One region of the Mediterraneibacter flintii genome, then DNA from elsewhere that is predicted to be linked to it. Evidence: predicted binding sites of a transcription regulator. Region 1 holds the regulator's gene; the other holds the start of a gene.

Region 1 (6,553 bases):
AAAAGATTTCAGCCATTTTATTGACACATGGCCATGGAGATCATTCCGGTGGGGCAGTTGCGTTGAGTCAAGCGTGCCATGCAAAAGTATATGCATTGGAAGAAACAGCAAATTACGTTTCGAGTGGAGATGTGGATAGTATTTCTATAAAAGAAGCAATTCAAGCCGGTGTGTTTGGAAAAGATTATATCTACCAAGCGTGTCCTGTAACTCCTCTTTTAGATAAGGAACATTTTATAATTGGGGACATTACATTACAAATACATCGAACAGAAGGACATTGTAGCGGACATGGTTGCTATGAAATGAATTTTAAAAATAAGAAAATTTTGTTTTCCGGAGATGCTATTTTCAACTATGGTATGATTTCTATGCAGTCTATATGGGACTGTGATTTACAAAAATATATTGAAACATGCAAAAAATTAGCGTATATACATCCTGATATTCTTCTTCCCTCCCATGGCACTTTTTTACTGGAAAAGGGATATACATATATTGATAAAGCTATGGAAACAATTCATACACTTGGAATCCCGAAAAACCTAATAAATATATAATATAAAGTTAACGAAGCAACAAGCAGTGCGAAAAGAACAGGCAAACTCTGTGGCATGCTCGCATGTAAACAGAAGTTTGTCTGCTTCTTTTCATTCGGCGACTGCCGATAGCGAAATGAAGCGTATGCAGAATTGAGCTAGCACTGCGGGAATTGGAAAAAGGGACGTGTGAAAGAGATGCTTTGCATCGTTCGTCAGGGCTTCGCCGAAATTCCTCACTCACGCAAAGCATCTCTTTCACACTCACACTTTCGCCAGCTTAAGTTTATAATTCGTAACAGAAAAAATCGGCTTCACACTTCTATGCATTTCCAATCGGAAGTAGTATAGATACTTCTAATTGGAGGGCTATAACAACGTGAAGCCGGTTCTGTTCTGTCTGAAATTGTGAATTTAATTGGGGAAGAACGTAAGCAGAAAGAGAAGGCAGTGCATAAGCAGGGAATTTTAAGCGGAGCGTGGTAGATACAGATTGTTCTGTTTGTTAAGTGAGAAGCATGGAGTTCCAATGGACGATATGCTTCTACACTGTTACAAACATTCAATCGGATTTACCACAGTGGAGCCCTGACCTGCGTTGCACTGCCTTCTCTTTTTGCGTACCATTCTTTACCAGTTTCCGCAGTGCCAGCTCAATTTCGCATACGCTTCATTTCGCTATCGGCAGTCGCCGAATGAAAAGAAACAGAAAGTCCCCTGCTTACATGCAAGCATGACGCAGAGCCCTTCTGTTCTTTTCGCACTGCTTGTTGCTTCGTTAAATTTATTCAGCTAAGGTTTCCCATTGTTCATATAGTTCTTCTAATTTACAATCGTTGCTGTGTCTTTCTTCGGAGAGTTCCTGGCAGCGAACGGAATTGGAGTATACTTCTTCCTGCGTCATTAGTTGATCGATTACCTGGTTTCGTTCTTCTAGAAGAGCGATTTGTTCTTCTGTCTTTTTTAAGGCATTTTTACGTTTCCGTTCTTTTGCCTGCAATTCTTTTTGTTCCTGCCAGCTTAACTTTGCATCGGAGGCAGGGACAGTAGTTGAGGCAGTGTCTGTGGGTAAAACGGCAGAAGAAGGGGCATATGCCGCGGTCAGTTCCTCTTTTTTTTCAAGATAATAATCATAATTTCCGATATAGTTTACAAATGTTTGATTTACAAGCTCTAAAATTCTGTTTGCGGTCTGATTGATAAAATAACGATCATGAGAAACATAGAGTACAGTGCCTGTATATTCGTTGAGAGCATGCTCCAGTATTTCCTTGGAAGTAATGTCTAGATGGTTGGTCGGCTCATCAAGAATAAGAAAATTTGCCTCTGACAACATAAGCTTTGCCAGAGAAACACGTCCCTTTTCTCCGCCGGATAACTTTCCGATGAGCTGAAAGACTTCATCTCCCGTAAATTGGAAAGCAGCGAGCGTGTTTCTTATTTGTGTATTGTTTAATGTCGGATAATCATCGGATATTTCATCAAATATTGTTTTGTCATCATGTAGGACATGGTGCTCCTGGTCGTAATATCCGATTTTTACTTTAGAACCAAGTGTGAAAGAACCAGCATCAGCCGAGATTACCTGGTTTAGTATTTTTAAAAGGGTTGTCTTTCCTGTGCCATTGTCACCGATGACAGCAACATGTTCACCGCGTTTGATTTCAAAGCTGACATCTTTAAAGAGCATCTTTGAATCAAATCCTTTGGAAAGCTGTTCTACAGTCAGTACATCATTGCCGCTGATGAAAGAAGGCTCTAATGTAAGATGCATTTCTGACACAGTTTCGGAAGGTTTTTCGACAGGAGATATTTTTTCCAGCATTTTTTCACGGCTTTCAGCACGTTTAATAGATTTTTCCCGATTAAAGGAACGGAGCTTTTCTATAACGGCCTGTTGGTGCTTTATTTCTCTTTGCTGGTTTAAATATTCTTTTAGCTGCGCGTCGCGGATTTGCTGCTTTTTCTCTGCGTAAGCTTTATAGTTTCCCGAATACATGCGTATATGCCCCTGTTCGATCTCAATAACCTTTGTCACAACTCGGTTTAAGAAGAAGCGGTCATGGGAGACAATAAATACAGCGCCTGTATAATTTAAAAGATACGTTTCAAGCCAGGAAATAGAGTGTAAATCCAGGTGGTTGGTAGGCTCATCTAGCAGTAAAATATCCGGCTGTGTAAGTAAGAGTTTTCCGAGAGAAACACGGGTTTTCTGTCCTCCGGAGAGAGTGTCTGTCCGTTTGGAAAAATCAGATTCCTGAAATCCAAGGCCTTTAAGAACTCCGGTAATTTCACTTTCATAGGCATATCCATTCATAGCTTCAAATGTGGACATCAGGCGGTTATAGGTTTCCAAACGTTCTTTTAATGCCTCTTTGCCTAGATTTTTTAATTCCAGCTCAATGGAACGAATTTGCTGTTCCATCTCTATAAGCTGGGATTTCGCTGTCTTTAATTCTTCATAAACAGTATTTCCTAAGGAGAGATTCTGATGCTGTGCAAGATACCCGATTGTTTTTCCCTTTGCAAGAATTACTTCTCCGCCATCGGACGGTTCTTCCCCCATGATCATCTTGAAAATAGTGGATTTGCCGGCGCCGTTGATGCCGACAAGGGCTGCCTTTTCCCTGTCCTCTATATGAAAAGAGCCATCCTGTACAATCAGATGTTCTCCGAATGATTTATTGATATTATGACATGCGAGTATCATGGAAATCCTCCTGAACGATTTTATAAGTCTGTGAATACTGGAATACAAAGAATTATCCTTCATATTATGACTTTGCATACGTAATCAATTATATCGAAAAACAAAGAAAATACAACTATAATTTGACATCATATTGACATTTTTATATAATAGGGCGTAGATAAAGTTTGGAGGGCGATGACTGTGGAAGAAAGAGGAATATCCCGTGCAGTGATTGGAAGACTGCCAAGATATTACAGATATTTAGGAGAATTGCTGGAAGCGGGAGTAGAAAGAATCTCTTCAAGTGATTTGAGTAAGAAGATGCGTGTGACGGCGTCGCAGATAAGACAAGATTTAAATAACTTTGGAGGGTTTGGACAACAGGGATACGGCTATAACGTAAAATATCTTTATACAGAGATAGGAAAGATACTAGGGCTCAACAGAGAGCACCCGATTATTATTATAGGAGCAGGAAACTTAGGACAGGCGCTTGCGAATTATGCTTCTTTTGAAAAAAGTGGATTTACTTTGAAAGGTCTTTTTGATGTGAATCCTCGCTTGGAAGGGGTTTCTATTCGTGGAATTCCGGTTCGAATGATGGATGATCTGGAAGAATTTCTTCAGAAAAATGAGATCGAAATTGCAATTTTAACGTTGCCTAAGTCTAAAGCGATTGAAGTGGCAGAACTGGTAATTGAGAATGGCATTCGGGCAATCTGGAATTTTGCGCATACAGATTTAAATCTTCCGGAAGATGTAATTGTGGAAAACGTACATCTTTCAGACAGTCTGATGAAGCTTTCTTATAATATCAGCCGTTATAATGAAGAGCATCAGAAATAACAGCGCCGGTACCGGCAGAGACGTGTAATCAGGATTTCCTTTTTACACGTTCTTTCATTTTTATGAGCAGGGAAGCTTGAAGCTGAAATATTTTCAAGAAAGAGAGGAAAAATTTATGCGGTATCTTCCAGATGGGGTGTGGATGCAGAAGGCAGATACACATACCATAGAAAATATTGGGATTCCATCGATGGTACTGATGGAGCGCGCGGCATTAAAGACGGTAGAGATTATGGAAAGGGAACAAATAAATCTACACAACGCATTGCTCGTGTGCGGAAGTGGGAATAACGGTGGAGACGGCTTTGCGATAGCACGGCTTTTAATGGAAAAAGGTTATACTCCTGCCGTTGTATTTGCAGGAAAAGAGCAGTCGTTAAGTGCACAATGCCGCTTGCAAAAAGAAATTATTGAAAAGCTGGGAATTGTGCCATGCACAGAAATTTTACCAGATGAATATACTGTTGTAATAGATGCGCTTTTTGGCGTGGGGCTAAGCAGAGAGATACAAGGGCATTATGCAGAAATAATAGAACAGATGAATCAGATACAGGCAGAAAAGGTTGCTGTTGATATTCCCTCGGGTATTCATGCAGGTAATGGCCGCGTGATGGGAACGGCATTTCAGGCAGAATTGACGGTTACATTTGCATGTGAGAAGCTTGGGTGTGTCTTATATCCGGGAAAAAATTATGCGGGAAAAGTAATTCCGGCAGAAATTGGAATCTGTACAGAAATTTTTAAGGAAGCTTCTTCTATGTGTTTTGCGTATGAACGGGACGATCTCTATAAAAACCTTCCGAAACGAAAAGCAGATTCCCATAAAGGAACCTATGGGAAAGTTCTTATGATTGCAGGAAGTAAAGGAATGGCAGGAGCAGCGTATCTGGCGGCAAAAGCTGCTTATACTGCGGGCGCTGGTCTGGTGCAGATTTATACTGTCCAGGACAACCAGGTGATCCTGCAGCAGCTTGTGCCGGAGGCAATTATCGAGGTCTATAGAGAGTATGATAAAGAACAGTTGGAGAGACTATTAGAATGGGCAGATATTGTGTGTATCGGCTGCGGTATAGGACAGAGCAAAACAGCTTCCTCCATTTTGACAGAGACATTAAAGCAAGTGAAGGTTCCCTGTATCATTGATGCAGACGGGTTGAATCTGTTAAGCCGTCATATGGAACTTTTAAAGGACGGAAAAGGGGCTTGGATACTCACACCACATATGAAAGAGATGTCGCGTCTTACAGGACGTAGTATAGAAGAGTGGAAAGAAAATCGTCTGGAAGGACTTGTTGCTTTTACACAGAAATATCCCGTAGTATGTGCGCTCAAAGACAGCAGAACGGTCGTGTCTGCCGAAGGGAAACAGTTGTTTGTAAACACAGCGGGAAGCAGTGCGATGGCAAAAGCCGGTTCCGGTGATGTGCTTGCAGGGACGATCACTGGACTGACTGCCCAGGGGCTGTCCCCTTATGAGGGATGTATTCTGGGGGTATATCTTCACGCCTGCGGAGGAGAGGAAGCAGCAAAAGAAAAAGGGGAATACAGTGTGCTGGCAGAAGATTTGATATGCGGTATACAGAGATGCCTGAAAAATGCGAAGGAGAGAAAATAATTATGAAATCATACAGCAGAGTATGTGCAGATATAAATTTGGATGCAGTTGCCTACAATATGGAGCAGATGAAAAACAGAATCGGTCAGGAAGCCAGACTTGTGGCAGTTTTAAAGACAGACGGATATGGACATGGAGCAGTTCCGATTGCGGAAATGTTAGAGGAAACGGAGTATGTATGGGGATATGCGACTGCATCATTAGAGGAAGCAGTTCTTTTGAAAAAGGAAGGGATAAGGAAACCAGTATTGGTTTTAGGCTGCGTTTTCCCAGAGCAATATGAGGAAATGATTCGCAACGAAATTCGGGCTACAGTATACACAGAAGAAAGTGCGGCGGCAATGGCAAGGATGGCAGTGAAAATGGGAAAAACAGCCTATTTTCATGTAAAAATAGATACCGGTATGGGACGGATTGGTTTTCCAGTCTGCAAAGAAAGCGTAGAACAGATTGCATGTATCAGCTCTTATGAGAATGTCTGTCTGGAAGGAATGTTTACTCATTTTGCGAAAGCAGATGAGACAGATAAAACGTATACGTTGGAACAGCACGAGAAATTTCAGTGGATGAAGCGCAAAATGGAAGAAAAGAATATTGACATACAGTATTATGACTGTGATAATAGTGCAGGAATCATTGATTTGCCTGCTATGCGGCATGATTTAGCAAGAGCAGGCATTGCCATGTATGGTCTGTACCCTTCAAAAGAAGTAAAAAAAGAAACAGTAAAATTGAAACCGGCACTTGAGCTTGTAAGTCATGTCATCTATGTAAAGGAAGTAGAAAAAGGGACTTCTATCAGTTACGGCGGCACCTTTATAGCGCAAAAGAAAATGAAAGTCGCCACAATTCCAGTAGGAT
Region 2 (6,553 bases), 1.9 Mb from region 1:
GACATTGACCGCAACCTACACAATCCGTCTCAGAAAGGTTTTTATTAAATGCCGGCGTCACCTGCATCTTAGAGCCGCGGAATGCAAAATCTAAAATTCCCAGCCCCTGTATCTCGTCGCAGGTTCTCACACAGTCACCGCATAGAATACATTTATTTGGATCTCGAATCACACATTCGGAGGAGGTATCCTTGGGAAGCTGTTTTTTATTATTCTCAAACCGCACATCCATAATGCCAAGCTGCCTAGACAGCTTCTGCAGCGTACAGATCCCATTTTTTGCACAGGTCGTACAGTCCCGACAGTGGGAAGCCAGCAGAAGTTCTATAATCATCTTTCTGTGATGCTGTAGACGCGGCGTGTTCGTATATATTACCATTCCATCTCTTGGAGTCTCAGAACAGGAAGCAAATATCTTTCCTCTGTCGTCTTCTACCACACACATACGACAAGCGCCGTATGTAGACAGCTCTGAATGATAGCAGAAAGTTGGAAGGTCAATCCCCGATTTACGGATAATGGAGAGAACGTTTTTTTCATTCGTAAATTCTACTCTTCTATTATTAATTGTCATATAACTCATGCCTGTGTCCTCCTATCCTTCAATATGTATTGCGCCAAATGCACATGCACTCTCACATGCGCCGCACTTGATGCATTTTTCATTGTCGATTACATATGGTTCCTTGATTCTGCCGCTGATCGCCCCTACCGGACAGTTCCTTGCACACTTAGAACATCCTTTGCACCGTTCCGGACTGATAATAAACCTGCGAAGCGCCGTACAAGTATGAGAAACACACTTTTTGTCTACTACATGTTCCATATATTCCTCCCGGAACAGCTTAAGCGTACTCATAACAGGAAGCGCAGCACTCTTTCCAAGACCGCACAACGCCGTCTCTGTTATCGTCGTCGCCAGCTCTTCCAGAAGATCCAGATCCTCTACTTTGCCATTTCCTGCCACGATTCTCTCCAGAATCTCCAACATGCGTTTGGTTCCTTCCCTGCATGGAACGCATTTTCCACAGCTTTCATTCTGTGTAAAATTCATAAAGAATCTTGCCACCTCTACCATACAGGTATGGTTATCCATAACAACAAGTCCTCCTGACCCGATCATGGCACCCATTTTTTTCAGAGAGTCAAAATCCAGGTTTACATCTAAATGCGGAGTAATCAGACAGCCGCCGGACGGGCCGCCTATCTGCACCGCCTTGAATTCTCCATCCCCTTTGATTCCACCGCCAATGTCATAAATGACTTCGCGCAGTGTCGTTCCCATTGGCACTTCAATCAGTCCCGTATGCTTTACACTTCCTGTCAGGGCAAATGCCTTTGTACCCGGGCTATTCTCCGGCCCAATGCTCTTAAACCAGTCAGCACCCTCCAATATAATCATCGGCACATTCGCAAAGGTCTCCACATTATTCAAAACGGTTGGCTTACCAAACAAGCCCTGCTCTACTGTACGCGGCGGTTTTACACGCGGCATACCTCTGTTTCCTTCAATGGAGGCCGTCAATGCACTTCCTTCGCCACAGACAAATGCGCCTGCTCCGCGGTTGATATGTAAGTGGAAGCTAAAATCCGTTCCCAGGATATGCTCTCCTAAAAGACCACATTCCTCCGCCTGGGAGATGGCAAGTTTCAAACGGTTGATGGCAAGCGGATATTCCGCGCGCACATAAATATATCCTTCTCTTGCTCCCACCGCATAGGCTCCAATCATCATTCCCTCTATCATCTTATGCGGATCGCCTTCCATGATACTTCTGTCCATGAAAGCTCCCGGGTCTCCCTCGTCCCCGTTACAGACAACATAACGTGTCTTTTCCTTCTGTCTTGCCACCTGAGACCATTTGTATCCAGTTGGGAAGCCGCCGCCCCCACGTCCACGGAGATTGGAATCGGAGATTTCTTTTATCACTTCCTCCGGTGTCATTTCAAACAACACCTTCTCCAATGCCTTATAACCACCTGTGGAAATATATTCCTGAATATGCTCTGCGTCGATGTGCCCACAGTTTCTCAAAACATTTCTAGTCTGTTTCTTGTAAAATGGAATGTCTTCCTGACGTTTATATTCGATTCCGTCCTGCTTAAAAAGAAGATGGCGAATGGGCTCTCCTTTTTCGATCGTTCTGTGAAAAATTTCGTCACAGTCCTCCAACTGTACCTTTGTATAAAGAATTCCCTGCGGTTCGATCCGCATCAAAGGCCCCATCTCACAAAAGCCATGACAACCGCTTTTTTTCACACCGATTTCCCCGTCTTTATGTATCTCTTTCTTTCCATGCGCTATCTCTGGCCCAAAATGCACTTCCACATCTGGATTGTCCTTCACCAGCTCGCACATTCTCTCAAAAATTTTACCAGAACCACCTGCCAGGCATCCTGTACCGGCACAAATCAATATTCTGCATCTGCTGTTTTCTATCTGCGCTTTTGAGGTCTGACAGACCTGTTCAAGCATCTCTCTGTTTTCAATCCTTTCCATAAGCTCAAGCTCCTCTCAATTCATGAATCAACTCTGCTGCCGCGTCCGGAGTCATAGCCGGATATACCTTATCATTGACCGTCAATACCGGCGCCAGCCCGCAGGCTCCCAGGCAAGATACTGTCTCTAAGGTAAACATCATATCGTCTGTTGTGGCTTTCTCGCTGGATAGTCCCAGCTCACTATAGAGCCGTTCTAATATAGGGATAGATTTACGTACATGACATGCCGTCCCATCACAGACTTTAATAATGTATTTCCCTTTAGGTTCGAAGGAAAAATTTTCGTAAAACGTTGCGACACTGTATGCTTTCGCTTCATTAATCCCAAGCTTTCCTGCTACATAATCCAAAAGCTCCGGCGGTAGATAACGATATTCTGCCTGAATATCCTGAATAATAGGAATGAGAGATGCCTGTTCGGCTCCATGTTCCGCAATAATCTCATCCGTTTTTTCATAATATGTCTGGTCTAACATTGGAATCCCTCCTTAATTTTATACGTTATAGTTAAAAAATTATCAATTAAAAATAATTATATGGTAAAACTATATAATATTCAACAATTTTCATGTATTTTTTATAGTACATTCTTACTACTATTTCTGATTTCTTTTACTTCCAGTCCTTCCTTCTGTAAGAATTGTAAAAAAAGATTCTCTATTTTCTCCTCTGTATATTTAGAAGTAATGCTAAAATAAAACGCATCCTCATAAGAACAGGAACACATTTGTATCCTGTCTGTACTTGCCATAGCCCCAAATCTTCTGATATATGGCTTATAACTTTCCTGCATCTTTATTATTCCCATATTGGAGAATACTCCTGTTACATTTTTGCTACCAAGCTTTGTTCCCCATTTCAGAAAAATATCTTTTATTTTTAGTGGAATGATCCGAAGTAATATATTCTTTTCTAATTTCACATATCGATTCATTCTAGCCGCAACCTGTTCTTTCCGTAAGTCTTGTATGAACCGGCGTTTTACATGGTGCAGCACATTCATAAAGGAAGTTCCTTCTCGGAACCGATACTCTATTTCCATCCATCCAAAAAAGTTCGCCATTGATTCCGATGGATAAAATTTTCTCAAGTTAATAGGTATCATCAACACAATCGGTCTTCTTTTCTGCTTTGTATGCAAAGACATCGCAATTGCCTGTAAAAAGGCAGCCGTCAGATATGCTGTAATCGAAGCTCTGTACTCCCTTGCTTTGCTTAAAAGCTGTTCAGATGACACTGTATATTCGTGAACCCGCATTTTTCCATCCTGCATTTTATCCTCTGTAATTTGAACAGCATGTTCACTCTTTTTTGTCTGTTTTTCCTGTTTTTCAGAAGAATAATATTTTGAAAAGCTATCTTCCTCCTGTTGCTCTACAGAAGGATATATGTATCTCTCCCCTGGTAGATGATGCACAATTTCTAAATATTCTCGCACTATCGCACAGAGAAAGGCAATAGCACCTGTCCCATCTGTCAAAGCATGGAAAATTTCAAGATGAATCTCACATTTACCATATATGATCTGATACAGCAGTGTTTCTTCCTCTTTTATATAAAGTGCCTGGCACGGGGTGTCATCCATCTTGCGTATAACCGGAGGCATCTCTGTTTTTTCAAAATAAAACCAGAAGTTTCCTCTTTTCAGCACGCACTGAAACATAGGATAGTGACGTACTGCCGCATTTACCGCTTTTCTTAGCGCAGCCTCTTCTATTTCCTCGGTCAGCACGCAAGAAATCTGAAATACACGGCTATCATTTTTATCTGTAGCCGCCGGAAATGCCAGTGCCGCATTATCCAATTTTCTCCTTTTCTCCTTCATTTTTCATTCCTCCTTTAAAAAAGTACAAATCAAATGCAGGCTTTCCTTTACATATATATTTTTGATTCCCAATGCAAAATACCCATGGATAGCATCTGGTATGCGTTTTATCTCCACCTGATTTCCTGCCTCTTTTAGTCTTTGTCCGTATCGCTCTCCTTCGTCCCGCAGAGGATCCAATTCCGCTGTCAGAATCAATGTTCTTGGCAGTCCTCTTACGTCTTTTGCAAGTAGCGGTGCAAAATACGGATTTTCCCGATCTTTTGCTTCCTTTTGATATAAATTCAAATAAGTTTCCATCTTTTCCGCTGTCAAAAGATATTCTTTTCCATTTTCTTCTACAGATAGAAATGGAGAAGTATCTGTATAGTCATTCCAAACTGCCGGATAAATGAGTATCTGACGTTTAGGCATAAAATCTCCTTTCTCTTTTGCCATTAATGTAAGCGCTGCTGTCAGATTTCCTCCAGCACTGTCTCCAATTACAGTAATATCTTCTGGCTTTACATTTTCCAAAAGTTTTCCGCAAAATAATGCCTCTGCCGCAGTATAACAGTCTTGCAGCGGAACCGGAAACCGAAACTCTGGTGCACGCCTGTATCCCACGGAAATCACTAACTGCTGCGTAGAATATGCCATCTGCATACAGATCCGTTCATAAGTTTCTATACTTTCATTCACCCAGCCTCCTCCATGTAAAAACAAGATTACTTTTCCCGCATACTTTTCTCCAATTTTTTCCATGTCCTTAGAAGCAAAGTAGAGCCTTACCGGAATTTTATAATCTCCATTATAAATTTCCCGATCCAGCTTTTTGGCGATCACCCGAATGGGATCTAATTTTTTTAACTCCGTAATTTTTCTTGCAGTTTCTACGCTCCATTCTGTACTTTCATAAGATAAAATTTGCAGTATTCTTTTTGTCAATTTATTCATTTTTTCTCCTAACATTCCTACACACTTATAGGGTATAAATATAAACAGGATCCATCAAATATAATGAATCCTGCTTCTGTCAAATCTATCCTGCTGCGGACGTTCTTCCGCAGGATACCCAAACACAAACACTGAAAACGCACTTAAACTTTCGGGTATCTCCAGTATTTCTTCCACCTTTTTCATCCGTTCCTTGCGAGGCGCAATACCAAGCCATACGCCCCCTAAACCCAAGGCATCTGCCTCCAGCCACATATTTTCCTGGGCAATACTCATATCGATCTGCGCATAATCCGGAAGTTTTGTATCTCTCCGGTAAACAGATACTATCACTGCTGGAGCTTCTGCCGCACATCCTGCATACGGGCTTACCTCCGATAATTGCACCATTTTCTCCTTATCCGTCACTACATAAAATTCCCATGGTTGCTGGTTTTTTGCAGACGGCGCCGCCATTGCTGCCCTTAATAGCTGTTCGATTTTCTCCGGCTCTACTGCCTGTTTTTGGTACTTTCTTACGCTAATTCTATGAAAAATTTCTTTCACCGCTTACACACCTCCATCTTTATTTCTGGTAAAAGTGAACATAAAACTCGGTTCTGATAGAATTCACTTTCTGTCAGTCCACATTCTCCTATTTCTCTTGGGTTTTCCACACCTCTTTTCCTGTCTCCGTGATAATCAGATCCTCCAGATATAACAGGAATACGTCCTTGATAACGTTGTATCACTTCCCAGTATATCTCTTCCTTTATTTAATTCCCTTGAATTCAAGCTTTCATTGAAGTAACCAAATCATTTACCAGATAAGTATAGACTATAATCCTAATTTCGCCCTGCCGATGGATTTCATGGAGCGTCTCTGCTGCGGCTTTATTCAGGAAAGCGACAGTACAATATCATTTTTTGCCATAAACTTCGCTTCACTCCAGTCCTTTACATATTCTTTTTCTATTATTAGGTTCAAATCATAAAATGGCGTTTCTGGCACTCTATTACAATTATATGCGCGTATCTCTCAAAGGATTATTATCCACCCATAATGTAAGAAAAATACCCTAAAACACTTGAAAATCAAGCATTTCAGGGTATCTAACAAGAGGCGCAGACCGGATTTGAACCGGTGAATCAGGGTGTTGCAGACCCACGCCTTACCACTTGGCTACTGCGCCTGAGTATGAGCACTTAGTGTCTATTTTTTAGGCACTTACGTGTGCACTACATCGTCACGTCAGTGAGATTTCTCAAACTTACCGGACAATAATGACTCCGACGGGAATCGAACCCGTG

Evidence for each region. Region 1 encodes Rex, which represses fermentation and respiration genes when NADH is low (regulators of the CRP and FNR family bind a similar motif). Its sites were predicted from a motif close to ATTGTTAANTANTTAACAAT; they were not measured.
Region 2: the regulator Rex is predicted to act here: its motif matches at 3,006-3,025, upstream of ACZ5C4_RS00985 (complex I 24 kDa subunit family protein).

What each region holds. Positions count from the first base shown of each region.
Region 1 covers NZ_AP031405.1:2,076,220-2,082,772, reverse strand. Annotated here, with positions in the region: gene ACZ5C4_RS09855 (MBL fold metallo-hydrolase) at 1-560, shown strand, start outside; gene abc-f (ribosomal protection-like ABC-F family protein) at 1,324-3,249, opposite strand; gene ACZ5C4_RS09845 (redox-sensing transcriptional repressor Rex) at 3,433-4,077, shown strand; gene ACZ5C4_RS09840 (NAD(P)H-hydrate dehydratase) at 4,193-5,692, shown strand; gene alr (alanine racemase) at 5,695-6,553, shown strand, end outside.
Region 2 covers NZ_AP031405.1:205,114-211,666, reverse strand. Annotated here, with positions in the region: gene ACZ5C4_RS00995 ([FeFe] hydrogenase, group A) at 1-583, opposite strand, end outside; gene nuoF (NADH-quinone oxidoreductase subunit NuoF) at 596-2,500, opposite strand; gene ACZ5C4_RS00985 (complex I 24 kDa subunit family protein) at 2,505-2,978, opposite strand; gene ACZ5C4_RS00980 (phthiocerol/phthiodiolone dimycocerosyl transferase family protein) at 3,080-4,327, opposite strand; gene ACZ5C4_RS00975 (alpha/beta hydrolase) at 4,331-5,263, opposite strand; gene ACZ5C4_RS00970 (nitroreductase family protein) at 5,318-5,809, opposite strand; tRNA gene ACZ5C4_RS00965 (tRNA-Cys) at 6,364-6,435, opposite strand; tRNA gene ACZ5C4_RS00960 (tRNA-Glu) at 6,528-6,553, opposite strand, start outside.